3 regions of the Cupriavidus sp. CuC1 genome follow, and region 1 is predicted to be linked to each of the others. Evidence: predicted binding sites of a transcription regulator. Region 1 holds the regulator's gene; each other region holds the start of a gene.
What was found. Region 1 encodes FNR, which switches genes on or off when oxygen is low (the NO sensors DNR and NnrR bind a similar motif). Its sites were predicted from a motif close to TTGATNNNNATCAA; they were not measured.
Positions count from the first base shown of each region.

Region 2: the regulator FNR is predicted to act here: its motif matches at 4,097-4,110, upstream of ACGLHR_RS45745 (universal stress protein).
Region 3: the regulator FNR is predicted to act here: its motif matches at 3,631-3,644, upstream of ACGLHR_RS33000 (fatty acid desaturase).

Region 1 covers NZ_JBIUHC010000194.1:10,524-16,657, forward strand. The annotation lists gene ccoP (cytochrome-c oxidase, cbb3-type subunit III) at 1-668, shown strand, start outside; gene ccoG (cytochrome c oxidase accessory protein CcoG) at 724-2,223, shown strand; gene ACGLHR_RS45025 (hypothetical protein) at 2,292-2,510, shown strand; gene ACGLHR_RS45030 (hypothetical protein) at 2,513-2,758, shown strand; gene fnr (fumarate/nitrate reduction transcriptional regulator Fnr) at 2,845-3,570, opposite strand; gene ACGLHR_RS45040 (sulfite exporter TauE/SafE family protein) at 3,872-4,636, shown strand; gene scpB (SMC-Scp complex subunit ScpB) at 5,227-6,134, shown strand, end outside.
Region 2 covers NZ_JBIUHC010000203.1:16-6,149, reverse strand. The annotation lists gene ACGLHR_RS45770 (LysR substrate-binding domain-containing protein) at 1-877, shown strand, start outside; gene ACGLHR_RS45765 (hypothetical protein) at 995-1,225, shown strand; gene ACGLHR_RS45760 (carboxymuconolactone decarboxylase family protein) at 1,484-1,903, opposite strand; gene ACGLHR_RS45755 (M20/M25/M40 family metallo-hydrolase) at 1,987-3,531, opposite strand; gene ACGLHR_RS45750 (hypothetical protein) at 3,799-3,960, opposite strand; gene ACGLHR_RS45745 (universal stress protein) at 4,220-4,657, shown strand; gene ACGLHR_RS45740 (serine/threonine protein kinase) at 4,688-5,749, opposite strand; partial or broken gene ACGLHR_RS45735 (RNA helicase) at 5,783-6,134, opposite strand, start outside.
Region 3 covers NZ_JBIUHC010000097.1:14,387-20,520, forward strand. The annotation lists gene ACGLHR_RS32985 (TonB-dependent receptor) at 1-660, opposite strand, end outside; gene ACGLHR_RS32990 (NADPH-dependent F420 reductase) at 894-1,703, shown strand; gene ACGLHR_RS32995 (hypothetical protein) at 1,735-2,163, opposite strand; gene ACGLHR_RS33000 (fatty acid desaturase) at 2,410-3,510, opposite strand; gene guaD (guanine deaminase) at 3,688-5,019, opposite strand; gene ACGLHR_RS33010 (adenosine deaminase) at 5,081-6,127, opposite strand; gene xdhC (xanthine dehydrogenase accessory protein XdhC) at 6,124-6,134, opposite strand, start outside.

The DNA.
Region 1 (6,134 bases):
CCGGCGTGCTCAAGACCTCCAGTCGGGTCGAGTTGGAGGCGCATCGCCAGGCGGCCGAGCAACTGCAGCGGGAGGTCTATGGCAAGTACATGCACATGGACGTCAAGCAGGTGGCGGCCGACCCGGCGGCGCGCGAGATCGGGCAACGCCTGTTTCTCAACTACTGCGCGCAATGCCACGGCTCCGATGCGCGCGGCAGCCGCGGCTTTCCCAACCTGACCGATAACGACTGGCTGTACGGCGGGGATCCCGAGACCATCGCGCAGACCATTACCAAGGGCCGCAATGGCGTGATGCCGTCGTTCGCCTCGACCATCGACGGCAAGCTCGCCGGCGACGTGGCGCAATACGCGCGTTCGCTCTCCGGCCTGGCTTACGACCCGATCCGCGCCTCGCGCGGCGAGAGCACGTTCAAGTCCACCTGCGCGGCCTGCCACGGTTCCACCGGCAAGGGCAACCAGGCGCTTGGCGCGCCCAACCTGTCGGACCGCGTGTGGCTGTACGGCAGTTCGGAGGCCAGCATCGTCGACGCGATCCTGAAGGGCCATAACAACCATATGCCGGCGCACGAAGAAATCCTCACGCCGGAGCGTATCCGCATGTTGACCGCCTATGTCTGGGGCCTGTCCAACACCGGGAGCGGCGCAGGCGAGGGGAGCAGGCAATGAGCCACCACGCTTGTGCTTGTCGGCCGGGCCCGCACCGCGGCGGGGGTGATCGCCGATGAACGCCCCCGGACCGGAGCCGCTTGGATCAAACGGGCCCGCATGGGCGCCGCATCGAGAGCCCGCAGCCGCGACGGCGGATGAGCAGACTTCGGATGAGACCCTGTATGAAGTCCGCCGCAAGATCTATCCGCGCTCGGTGTCGGGCGCGTTCTCGAGCTGGCGGGTCTGGATGGTGGTCCTGACCCAGCTGTTCTTCTATGGCATGCCCTGGCTGCAGTGGAACGGCCGCCAGGCCATGCTGTTCGATCTCGGCGCGCGCAAGTTCTATATCTTTGGCCTGGTGCTGTGGCCGCAGGACGTGATCTACCTTGCCGTGCTGCTGGTGATCTCCGCGCTCTCGCTGTTTCTCTTCACGGCGATCGCGGGGCGGCTGTTCTGCGGCTACGCGTGTCCGCAGACGGTGTACACCGAGATCTTCATGTGGATCGAGCGGCATGTGGAGGGCGACCGCTTTGCCCGCATCCGCCTGGACGGCGATCCGTGGAGCGCACGCAAGCTGCGCCTGAAGGCGACCAAGCACGCGCTCTGGATCGTGATCGCGCTGTGGACGGGCATTACCTTCGTCGGCTACTTCTCGCCCATCCGCGCGCTGGGCGGGCAGGTGCTGAGCCTCTCGCTGGGCCCGTGGCAAACGTTCTGGATGCTGTTCTATTCGTTCGCCACCTGGGGCAACGCCGGCTTCATGCGCGAGCAGGTCTGCAAGTACATGTGCCCGTATGCACGCTTCCAGAGCGTGATGGTCGATCGCGACACCTATGTGGTCACCTATGACGTGGGCCGTGGCGAGCCGCGCGGCAGCCGCTCGCGCAAGGCGGACCACAAGGCAGCGGGGCTGGGCGCGTGCGTGAATTGCAGCATCTGCGTGCAGGTCTGTCCCACCGGCATCGATATCCGCGATGGCCTGCAGTACGACTGCATTGGCTGCGGCGCCTGCATCGACGCCTGCAACCAGGTCATGGACAAGATGGCGTACCCGCGCGGGCTGATCCGTTATACATCCGAGAACGCCATGCGCGGCGCGCTCTCCGAGACCGTGGCGCGCAAGCGCCTGGTGCGGCCGCGCACGGTGATCTACTCGGTGATCTGGCTGGCGCTGGTCGTCGGCTTCATGGCCTCGCTGGCCATGCGCACGCCGCTCAAGGTCGACATCATCCGCGACCGCGGCGCGCTGGGGCGGGAAGTGGAAGGGCGCTGGATCGAGAACGTGTACCGGCTGCAACTGATCAACACGACCGAGGCGCCGATGCGCGTCGCCGTCAGCGCGGGCAGCAATGCGCTGAAGGGCTTGGCCGTGGAGTATGACCACGCTGCCGGCAACCTGGAGCCCACGTCCAATCGCTTGGTTCCCATCCGGGTGCGCGTGCCGATCGAGTCAGCGGAGCAGGGCACGCACAGGATCGAGGTCACGGTGACCGCGGTGCCCGATGAGGGCACGGGGAGCCATGGCGCAGAGATTCGACAGAGCACCAGCTTTATCGTGCCGCGCAATCTATGAGGCGGCACGGCACGCTGGATGCACCGATCCATACGCAACATGCGCGATCTAGATCTACAGGAGGCCAGATGACGCAGCAAAGCAATCCCTGGTGGAAGGAGCCATGGCCGTGGCTGCTGATGAGCGGGCCATTGGTGGCAATGGTGGCTTGCGGGGTCACGATCTGGCTGGCCATGACCCATCCGGACCCGCCCATTGTGGAAGGCGTGTCGCGGCACGGCCTGGTGGTCGAGAAGGCGGGCAGCGCGGCACGCCGGGCAACGCCGGTTGCGGCGCAAGCGAGGTGATCATGAGACTGCGCTGGCTGATGTGGGTGTTGTGGCCCGCCTTCCTGGTTGCCGGGCTGACGACCGCGCTGGTGTTCTCCATGGTCGATCCTGGCGACCTGCGCTTTTTCGGCCAGCCGGTCGAGGCATCGCGGGAGGCGGTCTACACCGTGGGATTCCTGATCGCGTGGGTGCTCTGCTCGCTGTCGAGCGGCTTGACGCTGTACACCATGCCCACGCGGCTGGCGGACACGGACGAGCTGGAATGAGTGCGATGCGCGCCTTGCCGGTTCAGGCCAGAAGGCGCGGCATCACGGCGGGCCGCCGCAGGCGAGGGCGGCTTGCGACGTGCACGTCAGCAGGACTTGTTGACGATCTGCTTGATCCCCACCATGTCGACCAGCTTGACGTGGCGCTGGCGGATCTGGATCAGGCCAGCTTCCGCAAAGCGCGAGAACAGGCGGCTGACGGTTTCGAGCTTGAGCCCGAGGTAGCTGCCGATTTCCTCGCGGCTCATGCGCAGCACGAACTCGGAGGCCGAATAGCCGCGCGCGGACAAGCGCTCGGACAGGTTGATCAGGAAAGCGGCAAGCCGCTCCTCGGCGCGCATCGAGCCGAGCGTGATCAACATGACCTGGTCCTGCGAGATCTCCTTGCTCATCAGGCGCATGAACTGATGCTGCAGGGAAGGCAGGACGTTGGACAACGTCTGGAGATCGCCGAAGCGCACCACGCAGACTTCGGTATCTTCCAGCGCGGTGGCGTCCGATGCGTGCTGCATCTCGCCGAGGCCGTCGAGGCCGACGACTTCGCCGGGCAGGTGGAAGCCCGTGATCTGCGAGCGGCCGTCTTCCATCGTCAGGTGGGTCTTGAGCGTGCCGAAGCGGATCGCGTAGACGGCGGTGAGAGGGTCGCCGAGGCGGTACAGGGTTTCGCCCTTGCGTACGCGCACCCGGTCCTGCACCAGCGTATCCATCTTTTCGAGGTCCTGCTGCGTCATGCCGACGGGCAGGCAGAGCTGGCCGAGCGAGCAGGTGGAGCAGCGGGGCGACATCTCGGTAATAGGAATGGAGGTGAGCAATTGAGGCCTGTCGGTTTAGCGCAGTCAATCAAGCGCGGTGTGGCAGGCGCATTGAGTTGAGAGCTTGACGTTGAGAGTCGTCGATGGGAAGCGCTATCCACATCGGCCCGGCGCGCGGGTCTGTCGGCGGTGCGCTATCTGTGCAGCGCGGCCTGCCGTGCCCGTCGTCATGTTGTTTTGCGAACGCGCGAACTGGCGCGGGCGCTGGGCTTCATGTTGATAGCGCCTCTTGAAGCTGCGGGGGCGCGTTGGGCGCATTTTACCGCGCCGGACGTTGCGATTGTGTGATTGGGAGGAGAAGTTGACCATAGGCGTGCTAATCAGCGTATTTACCCTGGCTTTGCTGGGCGGCGTGCATTGCGCCGCCATGTGCGGCGGGATCGCGCTGGCCGCGGAGCAGGGCGGCGTAGCGCGCGTGCCTGCCACGGTGCTCCGGCGTCCCGGCCATTGGTTGCTGGAACTGCTCGTCATGCATGCCGGGCGCCTCAGCATGTATGCGGTGCTGGGGGGCTTGCTTGGCGCCCTGGGGGCTGGCGTCTGGGGGGCGCAGTACCTGCCGCTGCAGCGCTGGCTGTTTGGGGTGGGCAGCGTGATGCTGGTGTTGTCGGGCCTGTGGATGTTGCGCGGGCGGACCATGGGTACTGGCTGGCTGGAGCGGCTTGCCGCCCGCGCCGCGGGCGGCTTGCTGCGCGGCCTTGGCGCCGTCGGCGCGTGCTTGCCGGCCGTGGCCCGGGCGCGGGGGCAGGGGCGGTTGCTGCGCCGCTACGGCATGGGGCTGGCCTGGGGGCTGGTCCCGTGCGGCATGGTGTACGGCGCACTTGCCATGGCGTTGCTGGCCGGCAATGCCCCGTCTGGAGCGCTGGTGATGGCCGTGTTTGGCCTGGGCACCCTGCCGAACCTGCTGGTCATCTCGGGCCTGTCCGGCTACCTCAGGCAGCTTTCGCGCCGCCCGGCGCTACGGGCCGGCGCCGGCCTCGCGGTGGTGGCCTTTGGCCTGGCCGGGGTGGCGCGCGCGCTGCTTTTGCCCCAGACGCTTGCCGCGCATGGATTCTGCCTGGTCTTCTGAAACGTTGTTCGTGGCGTATCTGTCACTTCCTCGATGAGGTAGCTGTGCGAATCGGTTGCAGGTTTGCCAGGGAATGTCATACAATCGCAAGAACAGCGATATCGCGCAGCGTATTTCATCGTGGCATCGTCAGGTAGCATCCGCTGCTCAGGGATGCATGCCAGGAACACCCGGGCAGGCAACAGCGCCAGGGACCGTTCCCCAACCGCCGTCCGGTTCAAAAGATTCGGTTCAAAAGACCAGCCACGGCAGGGCGGGGTGAAATAGGCCAGCAGGCCCGATATCCGTATTTTCTTGCACCCGGCGCGTTCGATGATAAACGCCGCGCCGGACAGGTCCGCCACATCAGGGGGAAGGCGCGACGCAAGGGCTCCGTCGACTGGCAGGTAAAGCCGGTGGCCGGGCGATCTCCTGCCGGTCAGGTCCGGCACCCGATGCAATAAAAGAAAGCGCACGGCTGGCATGCAACAAGCATGCGGTTGGCTGCGCGGCCAGATGGCGGTGGCAATCCCTACCGCTGAACCCGCAATCTCCAGTGCGCCCGGGATCAATCGGGGCGCAGGTGCAAAGACAGGCTGCACGCAATCAACATGAATACCCAAGAGGCGAAGATCGTCCTCGAGACCGCGCTGATCTGCGCGCAGGAACCCTTGCGCGTCAATGACTTGCGCCGGCTGTTTGCCGACGACGTCGGTGCCGACACCATTCGCGTGCTGCTCGAAGAGCTGCGCCGCGACTGGGAGCAACGCGGCGTGGAACTCGTGGCACTGGCCAGTGGCTGGCGTTTCCAGAGCCGCCCTGTCATGCGCGAATACCTGGACCGGCTGAATCCTGAAAAGCTGCCCAAGTACTCCCGCGCCGTGATGGAGACGCTGGCGATCATTGCCTACCGGCAACCGGTCACGCGAGGCGATATCGAGGAAATCCGCGGTGTCGCGGTCAGCACCGAGGTCGTTAAGAAGCTCGAGGACCGTAGCTGGATCGAGGTGATCGGCCACCGTGACGTGCCCGGGCGGCCCGCGCTTTATGCCACCACCAAGAATTTCCTTGATGACCTTGGCCTGCGTACGCTCGATGAATTGCCGCCGCTGGAAGACATCCAGGCCCAGGCGCAGGTCGCGCTGCTGAACCAGGAGCCAATCGATTTCGAGGCGCTGGGCACTGTGCCGGCGGATAGCGACGAAGAGGCATTCGCGGAACCTGGCGATGATCAGGCCGAGGCTGCCGCAGAGGCTGTGGCCGATGCCGGGGAGGGTGAATCGACCCATTCCGAAGTGGTTGCACCCGATGTTCTCGCGGCCGGTGCCGCGGATGGCATCGCCGATCTGGTGGATGCGTTTGAAAAGAAGGAAGCCTTGGTGCAAGCGGAAGCTGGGTTCCCACCCACGCCCGAGGCCGAGGCGGAAGTGCCGGCGACGCCGGAGCCAGACAGTGAGCCAGGGAACGAGCCAGGGAGCGAGCCGGTGTCCGCCGAGCCCACCGGCGCACGGCCTGGCGA
Region 2 (6,134 bases), on a different contig from region 1:
GAACCTGCGCCGGGCGGCGGCGGAGCTCTGCCTGAGCGAGAGCGCCGTCTCGCGCCAGATCGCCACGCTGGAGAGCCAGCTCGGCGTGGCGCTGTTCCACCGCGCCAACCAGCGCGTCAGCCTGACGCCGGCCGGCTCGCTGTACGGCTATCAGGTGCGGGAAAGCCTGCAAAAGCTGCAGCGCGACACGCTGGATATCATGGCGCACGAGGGCGCGGGCGGCATCGTGGAACTGGCCTGCGTGCCGACGCTGGCAGTGGAATGGCTGATTCCCCGCCTGCCCGCCTTCTACGCGCAGCATCCCCAGGTGGTGGTCAACTTCAGCGCGCAGGCGGATGTGTTCCTGTTCGACGGCACGCCATACGACGCCGCCATCCACTACGGCGAAGCCAACTATCCGGGTGGCCGCGCCGACCCGCTGTTCGATGAGGAATCGGTGCCGATCTGCCATCCGGAACTGTTTGCCGGCGAGGGGCCGGTCACCGCCGAGCGGATCGCGCAGGCGCCCTTGCTGCATCTGTCGACGCGCCGGCTGGACTGGAAGAACTGGATGGAGGCGGCCGGCGTGGCCGATGTCAACGCCATGCGCGGCACGCGCTATGACCACCACAGCATGGTGATCAGCGCCGCCCGCGCAAAGCTCGGCGTGGGCCTGGTGCCGCGCTTCCTGGTGGAGGAGTACTTGGCGCTGGGCCTGCTGGTGATGCCGGTGGCGCAGGCCATGCGCTCGCAGCGCGCCTACTACCTGGTGGCGCCCGACTCGCGGCCGATGAGCGACGCCATGTCGCGCCTGCGGACCTGGCTGCTGGCGGCGGCGCAGGATTTTGCGGCGCGGCAGGCATTCCGGCAGGCGCCTGAGGTTGCGCGGGACGCTTAATCAAAAAATTTGAATATCGAATACGATACAAGGACCCGTATCGGTCCCTCGCCAGATCTATCCTTTGTCACATGGAGACGGAACACCTTCTCCCAATTTCAACAAGGCAGATAGATCATGAGAATCACCACCGCCCGCCTGTTCCTCGCTGCCGCCATCGCCGGCACCGCCCTGCTCTCCCTGAACTCCGCCTTTGCCGCGGACGCCCGCGGCACCCATGCCGGCGACAACTACGGCTACGTGCACCGCACGGCCGACGCCAATACCGATGGCGCGCGCAAGGTCGATGCTTTCAGCGACGGCGCCCGCACGGTCAAGCACGACTATCCGTTCGGTTTCTCGGTGTGAGCACCAAGCAAGACAGCACATACAGCAGGAACCCATCATGACCATCAAAGACACCGCCCTGATCCTCTCCGGATGGATCGCCGCCTGCCTGGGCAGCGGATGGCTGGTGACTTTTGCCGCGCAGGCGCTGCAGCGTTAGGGATGGCATGAATGCCACCCCGGGGGAACGCCCCTATCTCGCCGCATTCTGGCATGATTCCGGATGCCCGCAGCGGCCGTGAACCTTCCCCGAGCCTTTCCCCGCTTGCGACCGCCCGCTCAGCCCTTGACGTTGGCAGCTTCCAGCACTTCGGCCAGCTTGCGCCCGGCGTCCAGCGCCGCCGGAAAGCCGCAGTACACCGCGCTGTGCACTACCAGTTCACGCAATTCCTGCGGCGTCACGCCATTGGCCAGGGCGCCGCGCAGATGCCCGGTCAGTTCCTGCGGCCGGTTAAGCGCGATCAGCATCGATACCGTAGCCAGGCTGCGCTGCTTGCGATCCAGGCCCTCGCGCGTCCACACGGTGCCCCAGGCGAATTCCGTCACCAGTTGCTGCAGGCCGACATCGCCCTGCTGTTGCGCGGCGTCGAACGCACGCTGCACGTATTGCTCTCCCATGACTTCCGAACGTACCTGCCGGCCGGCTTCGAAGGCCGGCGTTTGCGCGTAGGCGGCGGGGTCTTGCTTGGCTTGCGTCATCTCGTTATCTCCCGTGACTGGATGAGAAATCAGGCAGGCGCCGCCACGTTCCGGCGGATGCGCGGCGCCTGTGGCGTTGGGTCTTACTTGAACGGTGTCTGCAGGATACCCATCACGGTACGAATGCCATCGCGGTAGTTGCCCAGCCGCATATTCTCGTCGTAGCTGTGCTGGTTATTGTCCGCATTGACCAGCGGCACGATCACGAACGGCGCCTGCAGCGCCTGCACCGCCGCGCCGGTCGGCACGGTGCCGCCCATCATGCGGATCTGCACCGGCGCCTTGCCGTAGGACTGCTGCATGGCCTGCGTGAGCCACTGGCTGATGGGCGCCGACAGGTCCGTGCGTGCGGCGGAACTAGAGGCCGAGACTTCGCCCGCGGTGACCGAGGCCAGCTTGGGATAGCGCGCGCGATCGTCATCCGTGGGCTCGCCCTTGACCAGGTGGTAGCCCTGCTTTTCCACGTGCTGCCTGACGAGCGCGAACAGGGATTCGGGGCTGGTCTCCGGCACGGTGCGGATATCGATATCGGCCACCGCCACTTCCGGAATGATGGTGCGGGCCTTCTCGCCCACATCGCCGGCGGCCATGCCGCGCACGTTCAGCGTGGGGTACTGCATGGCCTCCTGGTAGTTGGCGCCAACCCGCTCGGCGCGCGCGATGCCCAGGCGGCGGCGCAGCGCGGCTTCGTCATCGGGCACGGCGGCCATGATGCGGCGCGCGCGTTCGTCCATCTTCACCGGCTTGTAGTAGCCGGGAATGGTGACGCGGCCCTCATCGTCCTTCATGGTGGCGAGCAGGCTCGCCAGCCGCTGCGCGGGGTTGGCGGCATAGTTGCCGTAGTGGCCGCTGTGCAGGCCCTGGCTGGCGCCGAACACCTTGAGCTGCACCAGCAACACGCCACGATTGCCGAAGATCAGCGTGGGCTGGTTGCTCTGGTGCATCGGGCCATCGAAGATCACCATGCCGTCATTACGCAGTAGCGCCAGGTTGTCTGCGATCACCTTGCCCAGCGAGGGCGAGCCCTTCTCCTCCTCGGAGTCCAGCAGCACCTTGATATTGACCGCGGGGTCCGCTCCGGCAGCCTTGAGCGCATCCATGGCCGCGAGGAACATCACGATGGGACCCTTGTCGTCGGACGAGGAACGGCCGAACACGCGCCACTCGGGATCGACCTGGCCGCCATAGAGTTTCTCCAGCGGCAGTGTTTCCCACTTGCCATCGGCGCTACGCGCCTTGAGCGTAGCCTCCCACGGGCTGGGCTGCGCCCACTGCGACGGCGTCACCGACTGGCCGTCGAAATGCATGTAGAACAACACGGTCTTGCGCGGGCCGGCGCCTGGCTGCGCGCTGGCGGGATATTCAGCGTAGACCATGGGCTTGCCGTTGTTGGGCAGCTCGCGCGCCTGGAAGCCGCGCCGGGCGAAGTCCTTGACCAGCCAGTCGGCGTTTTTCCGGATATCGGCGGGCACGGTGGCGTCGTTGGGCAGCGCCAGCAACTCGACCCATTCACGGAAGCTGCGCGCGGCGGCCTGGTCGGCCTGCTGCTGCAGCTGCGTGCTGTCGAGCGTGGCGGCATGCGCGCCCGCGGCCAGCAGCACGGCGCCGAGGGCGGTGCACACGGTCATGCAGACCGCGGTGCGCAAGGGGGTTCGGTGGGTGCGGGAATCGGTATGCAGGGGCGCGGAATGCGGCGCGCTGCCAGGCGCGCGGGCACGGGAACGTAGTCTCATGTTTCTTGTTGGATAGGAAAGTGCATGGCGACGGATACGGGGGGCGGGCCGCAAGACAGCCGCGCGGCCCGCACCGGCAGTCTGAACCGCTCCATGCAACTTGTCCACGCACGGCGCCCCTGGCGGCGCGCCTTCATTGTGCGTGGCTTTGCGCAGGCGCCCTCAGGGCCCCTGCTCGTCGGGCGACTGCGAAAAGCCCTCTTCGCGCCGCGAAATGGCACTGGCCAGCCCGAATTCCATGGCAAAAAGCAGGATCAGCGCGAGCATGGCCAGCGCGCCGATCGCCAGCCGGTAGTAGATCCACATGGCGGCAAGCCGGAACATCCGACAGAGTTTTCCTATCTGCAGGGTAGGTTCCGGCGCGTCAAAAAGGCGCTTAGATGCCTTGGACGCGGTGCAAAGAAACTGTCAAAACGCGCGACGAAATCCCCACGGGAAGGTGCCGCCTATTGCACGCCATTTGATCTGGATCCAGGCAAGATTGCCCGCGGGGTGCCATGATGATCGTAGTGACCGCCCCCGAGCCACCCCGGCGGAGGCCGCCATGCCGCAACGATTACAGCCATTACAGGAGATAGCAGCCATGACCAATATCGTGCTCGCCACCGACGGTTCGCCGTTTTCCGACGAAGCTGCCCGCTTCATCGCCGAAGGCAAATTGCTGCAACGCGGCTTCACCGTGCATGTAGTCCACGTGACGCCCGAGGTAACCGGGCAGGTCCGCGCCTTCGTCAACAAGGAAACCATCGACGCCTGGCATCAGGAAGAAAGTGGCAAGGCCATGAAGTCCGTGGCCGACATACTCGCCACCGCCGGCATCGCCGTAGAGCAGCATGCCTTGCACGGCTTCGCGCCGGAACGCATCGTCGCCTACGCCACCAGCGTGGGCGCGCAAGGCATCGTCATGGGCACGCACGGCCGCGGCGCGTTCTTCGATGCGGTGATTGGTTCGGTGGCGGGACGGGTGCTGGCGCACGCGCCGTGCCCGGTAGTCCTGGTCAAGGCCCCGGGCAAGAAGTAAGGCAGCCGGCCTGGGCTGGCCGGTGCCGGGTCAGACCGGCCAGAGCGGTGGCTCGTCCATCAGCGCGACCTGCTCGCGCAATTCGAGGATGCGGTCCTGCCAGTAGCGGGCAGTGCCAAACCACGGGAACGCCGCCGGGAAGGCCGGATCGCGCCAGCGGCTGGCCAGCCAGGCGCTGTAATGCAGCAGACGCAGCGTGCGCAGCGCCTCGATCAGGTAAAGCTCACGCGGTTGGAATTCCGCGAAATCGTCATAGCCGGCCAGGATGTCGGCCATCTGGCCCTGCATGGCGGCGCGGTCGCCCTCCAGCAGCATCCACAGATCCTGCACGGCCGGTCCCATGCGGCTATCGTCGAAGTCGACAAAGTGCGGCCCGGGCGGGCGCGTGCCAGCCTGGGACTCCTCGATCCACAACACATTGCCGCGATGGCAATCGCCATGCAGCCGCAACTGCGCCACGTCGCCCGCGCGCTCGAAGCAGCGGCGAGCGCCATCCACGGCGAGATCGGCAACCGCCTGCCAGGCCGGGCGCAGTTCCAGGGGAATGCAGTCTTGCGCCAGCAGCCAGTCGCGCGGGGCCACCCCGAAGGTGTCCACGTCGATGGTGGGGCGCGCCTGGTAAGGACGCGTGGCGCCGACCGCATGGATGCGGCCGATGAAACGGCCAAGCCAGGTCAGCGTGTCGGCACGATCCAGCTCCGGCTCGCGTCCCCCGCAGCGGGGAAACACCGAGAAGCGAAAACCGGCGTGCGCCAGCAGTGTGGCACCGTCGCGCGCGATGGCCGGCACCGCCGGAATCTCGGCATCGGCCAGTTGCTGCACGAAGGCATGTTCTTCCAGGATGGCGGCGTCGCTCCAGCGGCCGGGGCGGTAGAACTTGACCACCACCGGCGCGCTGCCTTCGATCCCCACCTGCCAGACCCGGTTCTCATAACTATTGAGCGCCAGCAGGCGGCCGTCCGGCTCGAAACCGGCGGCCTCCATCGCATCCAGCATCAAGTCCGGCGTGAGGCTGGCGTAGGGCACGCCACCGTCATCGGCGGGCGTGCCGCCGTCGCCAGGCACCTGGAGGTCAAACCCTGAACTGGACATTGCGCGTGGCCGCCGTTGGGGAACGTTGGGGAGTTAGCGCGTAGGCTTGGCACGCTGGCCGCCAAGCAGCGCGGCTTGCGGCGCCGGGCGGCGACCGCGTGCCGCGGGATCCTGTCCGGTGCGCGGCTGTGCGGCGTGGGTGTTATTAACGTTGGCACCGGCGCGGTTGCCGTTGACATCGCCATTGCGGTCGCGGTTGCCGTTGCCCGCGGCGCGGTTGCCATTGGCCTCGCCAGTGCGGTTGCCATTGGCGTTGCCGTTGCCGGCGGTGCGATTGCCGTTGGCCTGGCCATTACGTGGGCTGCCTTGCCCGGCCGAAGCCGGACGGCCGCTGCCCTGCGGCGCGCGGCGCTGGCCTTGCCCGTCAGCCGCGGCCGGAGCCGGG
Region 3 (6,134 bases), on a different contig from region 1:
CGCGCTCACATCGAGCCGCGCGCGGCCGTGGCTGCCGAGGCTCAGGTCAGCCTCCACGCCGGGATGTGTCTCGCCGGACTTGGTGGTCAGCGCCAGCGCGCCGCCAAGCGCGTTGAGGCCGTAGAGCGGATTGCTGCCGGGCACCAGCGTGATGGTGCTGATCGCAGCCTCGGGGATTGCCGTCCAGTCGACCACATCGCCCAGCGCGGCATTCTGGCGTACGCCATCCAGGTAGAGCGCGATGCCCTGCGCTGCGCCCAGGGTGGAGGACAGGCGGTAGCCGCGATAGAGGATGTCCTTCTGGAACGGATTGCCCTGCACGTCGTTGATCACCACGCTGTCCATGGTTTCGCCGAGGAACGAGGACAGGTTGCCGGACTTGGCGCGCTCCATGTCGGCGTCCGTCGCGGTCTGCACATTGCCGGGAAACGCCTCGCGCGGGATGGAGAATGAAGGCAGCGGCGCGGGTGCGACCACGGTGAACTCGCGCAGGTTGTGGACCTCGTCGGCCGGCGGCGCTGTTTCCGGCGTCTGGGCGGCCACGCCCGCCGGTGCGCCCGCTGCCAGCGCCACCAGTGCCACCCGAGCGCAGCCGGCTGCCGTGCGCTGCGCGGCGGGCGCGAGCCTTGAGCGGCGCGGACAGGGGAGGGCGAGGGCCATTACCTTCTCCGTCGGGACAAGGGCGCAGCGCAGGGGATGCCGGGTGATGCCGGGTGATGCAAGTGCTACTTACTGTAGTGCACAGTGTGGCAAGCGCCAAATCGATCACGCGGCGGCAGCGAGCCGGCGGCGCGCGCTGCATTTTTCGCCTAGAGTTTGAAGGCGTGCCAAGCGCACCGCACCCGCATGCTGTCTTGCAGCACCCCGCTCTTCACCGGATCGAGGAGTCCACCATGCCGTTTGCTGAACCCGTCGAACGCATCGCATCCATCGACCGGCGCCGCCGCTTGCTCACCGGCAGCGTTAGCCTCGCCTTGCTGGCGATGTGGCTGGGGATCTCGCCCTCGCGCTTGCGCGCGCAGGCTAGCCGGGATGGCGCGCCCATGCCCATTGGCGTGATCGGCTCGGGCCGCATCGGCGGCACGCTGGGCGGCCTGTGGGTGAAGGCTGGCCATCCCGTGCTGTTCTCCTCGCGCCACCCGGATGAGATCAAGCCGCTGGTCGAGAAGCTCGGCCCGCTTGCCCGCGCGGGCACGGTGGCCGAGGCGCTGGCCTTTTCCAATGTGATTCTTCTCGCCGTCCCTTACAAGGCCTTGCCTGACCTCTCGGCGGAGTACGGCAAGGCCTTTGCCGGCAAGGTGGTGGTGGATGCGACCAATGCCGTGCGTGCGCGCGATGGCGCCGTAGCCGAAGAGGCGATGCGCAAAGGCATCGGCATCACCACCGCAAAGTACCTGCGTGGCGCGCGCATCGTGCGTGCCTTCAATTTCATGGGCGCCACCAACTTCGCGAACATGAACCACCGGGCCGAGGGCCTGATCGCGGTGCCGATCGCCGCCGACGATCCAAAGGCGCTGCGCATTGGCGAGCAGCTGGTGCGCGATGCCGGCTTCGAGCCGGTGGTGGTTGGCCGGCTGGCCACGGCCGACAGCTTTGCCCCGGGCGGCCCGCTGTTCCACCAGATCGGCTCGGCCGACGCCATGCGCGCGCGCATCGCGGAGCTAGGCGGGAAGATGGGGGCGGCAGGCGCTGCGTCCAAATAAGAACGGCGCTGGCCAGCCCGCCCGAGCGGGCTTAGCCGCGCCAGGCGCCCTTCATCCAGACCCAGCCGCCGCCTTCGAAGCGCCAGACCCAGTGTCCGGGGACCCAGTAGGCGTGCTGCGCGGGCATGACCGTGATCTGCTCCACGATCACGGGCGGCATCACCGGCACCGGCTGCTGGACCCAGCGGCCGTGCACCCAGAACCAGTCGTTGCCCTCCCACTTCCAATGGCCCGGCACCCAGTTCCAGCCGTAGGCCGGCGCGGGACCGCGGTCCTCGTGCACCGGCGGCGGCATGTTGCGCACCACCTGGTGAGGCGGCGGTGGCGGCGGCTGCCGTACTACCACGCGTTCGGTCACGCAGCCGGCGAGGCTGCCGAGCACGGCCAGCGAGGCGAGCGCCGGCAGGGCGCTGCGGAGCAGGCGGCGGCGCATGGGCGCATGAGGTTTGCTGGTTGCCATTTCTCTATGTCCTGTGGAATCTGATTTGCGGTCAAGCGTCGTCTAAGGGGCGGCCCCGGGGCGGCATGCGCAATGACCTTGGGACCGATATCGTCCTTAACGAGGCAAGCGCTGCGCCGCGGGACAAGCACAGGGAAAGACTTTGTAATTGAGTATTACGCGCCCCAAATGAAAAACCGCAGCCAGGGGGGCTGCGGTTGCGGCGGGCGGCCATCGCTGGCCGCCGGGGCGGTGCTTCAGGCTGGGTCAGGCCGGCACTGGCGCGTTGGCGCTGGTCTGCCGGCCGCGGAAGTCCGTCCAGCACAGCGCCTTGAAGTCGTACAGCTTGCAGCGGCGCGCCGTATGGAAATACCAGCGCCAGGTGAAGTTCTGGATGATGATGCGGCCCGGCAGCGCGTGCTCCAGCAGCGCCTGCGCACGCTTGAGGCGGTACAGCGGCACGCTCATGTCCACGTGGTGCGCGGTGTGCTCCATGATGTGATGCAGCGCCGCGCCGATGCCATAGCGAAAGCGCAGGTGCACGGTAGTGGAGACGAAGGGCTGGGCGCGCGCCCACATGGCCTTGGTATCGTACCAGGCCACGCTGGTGTGGGTGTGGTGCACGTAGAGCACGAAGCCCACGGTGAAATTCCAGACCAGGAACGGCAGCACGAAGCCCAGCCCGACCAGCAGCGCGACCGACTGGCCGGTGGCAATTGCCAGCCACGCCAGCGCGCCGATCCACGCGGCGCCGAACAGGGCCACCAGCGCGCAGTCCCACATGAAGACGGCGCGGCGCGTGGGCATCTGGCGGCGGCTGGGGAAGAACATCTTGAACCACCAGATCTCGACCAGGTAGTACAGGCCCGCGCCAAAGCCGGTGCGGTAGACGCGCTCCAGCGCACGGCGCCAGCGCGGCAGCGCCTGGAATTCATCCAGCGAGTAAGGCGCCCAGACAAAGTCGAAGCCCTTGAGGTTGGAGTAGCCGTGGTGGACCACGTTATGGCCCACTTCCCACAAGCTGTAGGGCGTGAGCGACGGCAGGAAGGTCAGCCGGCCCAGCCATTTGTTCAGGCCGCGCCGGGGCGTCAGGCTCTGGTGGCAGGCATCGTGGCCGATGATGAACAAGCGGGCGATGACCAGCCCCGTCACCACGCTGGCGGCCAGCTTGGCGAGCCAGTGGGAGAACAGCACCACCCCGGCCAGCGCGGCCAGGAACAGCGCGGTGTCCAGCGCGAACAGCGCCAGCGCGCGCGGCGTGCTGCGCGCGCCAAGCGGGATCAGCCAGCCGCGGATGATCTTGCGCGAAGGCAGGGGGGCGTCAGGGGAAATCGGCTCCGGAAAGGAAGCTTGCTGCGTGGCAATCATGCAAAAACCTTCAGTTGTCGAACGCGGGGTCGGGTGCCTGGATAGGCCCGAGACTGGCGATGCGCGGCCACAGGACAGGCCGATGGTGTGACAGCTTAGAAGGATTGCGTGACAGGGGTGTTGATCCGGGTCAAGCCGATGCGGCCGGACCCGGTGCGACGCAGTAAAAAGTGATGCTTAGTGCGTGGCGGAGGCCGGCGCGCTTGCCGGCTCGCCCATCACATAGACCTCGCCGATGACGCGGTCGTCACCCAGCATGGCGAAGGCGAACAATTGCTCTTCCAGCGTTTCCGAGCGCTCGCTGCGGCGCGCGATCAGCGGCGTGGCCTGCGGGTCGAGCACGATGAAGTCGGCCTCGCAGCCCGGCGTGAAGCTGCCCACGCGCTCGCTCCAGCCCAGTGCGTCGGCGGCAGCGCGGGTGGCCAGGTAGAACATGCGCAGCGCGGTGAGGTGGTAGCCGCCCATGCGTGCCACCTTGTGGGCGGCGTTCATGGTGCGCAGCATCGAGAACGAGGTGCCGCCGCCCACGTCGGTGGCCAGCGTCACGTTGAGGCGGTGCGCGTCGGACTGGTGGAAATCATAGAAGCCGCTGCCCAGGAACAGGTTGGAGGTGGGGCAGTGCGCCACCGCGGCGCCGCTGTCGGCCAGCCGCTTGCGATCGTCCTGGTCCAGGTAGATGGCGTGGCCGTAGAGCGCGCCCGGGCGCAGCAGGCCGTAGTGGTCATAGATGTCGAGATAGCTGCGCGCTTGCGGGAACAGCTCGGCCACCCACTTCACTTCGTCGCGGTTTTCCGCCACGTGGGTCTGGATGAAGGCATCGGGATACGCCTTGGCCAGTTCGCCGCAGGCTTCCAGCTGCGCTTCGCTGGAGGTGGGCGCGAAGCGCGGCGTGATGGCGTACGACAAGCGATTCTTGCCGTGCCAGCGCGAGATCAGGTCGGCCGAGTCGCGCGCGCCGGACTCGGCGGTATCGCGCAGGAACTCGGGGCAGTTGCGGTCCATCATCACCTTGCCGGTGACGAGACGCAGGTTGCGGCGATCGGCTTCGGCGAACAGCGCATCCGCCGAGGCCGTGTGCACCGTGCTCCAGGCCACCGCGCTGGTGGTGCCGTTGCGCAGCAGTTCGTCGGCGAAGAAGCCGGCGACGGCTGCGGCGTACTCCGGCTCGGCAAAGCGGCGCTCCTCGGGGAACGTATAGGTCTCCAGCCAGTGCAGCAGGCCGGGCGAAGGCGAGGCGATGATGTCGGTCTGCGGGTAGTGCACGTGCGTGTCGATAAAGCCTGGCACGATCAGCTTGCCACGGCGGTCGATCACTTCGGCGCCGGCCGGGATCTGGTCGGCCAGGTCGGCATGGTTGCCAACCGCGGCGACATGCCCGGCGGTGACGATCAGCACCCCGTCTTCCCAATACTGATACGCGTCGTCATGAAACTGGGGGTCGCGCAGAAAGTGCAGCACGCGGCCACGGATGGCGCGGGTGATGGACTGGGTGGGGGGCGTGGTCGTCATAGCGATGTCTCGTGGGCGCCGGCGCGCGCATGGCGCGCCGGCATCTTGGTGTGAGCCGCGCTCAGGCCGTGGAGGCCGCGGCGGGCAGCGGGGATTGCCAGAAGTGGTCGACTTCGGCGAGGAAAGCCGTCTTTTGCGAGGCAGGCAGGAACGACGCCTCGAAACTGTTGCGGGCCAGCTTGTGGCCATCGGCCGCGGTCAGCGGCAGGGCTTCGAAGGTGGCTTCCCAGTTCGCGTTCATATAGCCGCCGAAATAGGCGGGGTCGTCGGAGTGCAGCGTGACCAGCACGCCGGCTTCCAGCAGGCGGTGCAGGGAGTGGTCGCGCAGGTCCGGGTAGACCTTGAGCTTCTGGTTGGACAGCGGGCAGACCGTCAGCGCCACGCGCTCGCGGGCCAGCCGCTCGACCAGTGCCGGGTCGTCGATCGCGCGCACGCCGTGGTCGATGCGCTCCACCTTGAGGATGTCGAGCGCGTCGGTCACGTATTGCGCCGGGCCTTCCTCGCCGGCATGCGCCACCAGGTGCAGGCCGAGCTCGCGGGCGCGGGCAAACACGCGGGCGAACTTCTCCGGCGGGTTGCCCTGCTCGGAGGAATCCAGCCCGACGCCGACAAAGCGGTCGCGGTAGGGCAGCGCGGCTTCCAGCGTGGCGAAGGCGTCCTCCTCGGAGAGGTGGCGCAGGAAGCAGAGGATCAGGCTGCTGGAAAAATCGTACTGCGTGCGGGCCTGGGCCAGCGCGTCGGAAATGCCGTCGATCACCACGTTGATCGGCACGCCGCGTTCGGTGTGCGTCTGCGGGTCGAAGAAGATCTCGGCGTGGCGCACGTTGTCGGCGACGGCGCGCTGCACGTAGGCCATCGTCATGTCGAAGAAATCGTCCTCGGTCAGCAGCACGCTGGCGCCGGCGTAATAGATATCGAGGAACGACTGCAGGTCGGTGAAGGCGTAGGCCTCGCGCAGGGCTTCCACGCTGGCGTACGGCAGCTTGACCTTGTTGTGCTGGGCCAGCCGGAAGATCAGCTCAGGCTCGAGCGTGCCTTCGATATGGACATGCAGTTCCGCCTTGGGCGTCTGGCGAATACGGTCTGCGAGCGCGGCATCGAGCGTCATGGGGTTC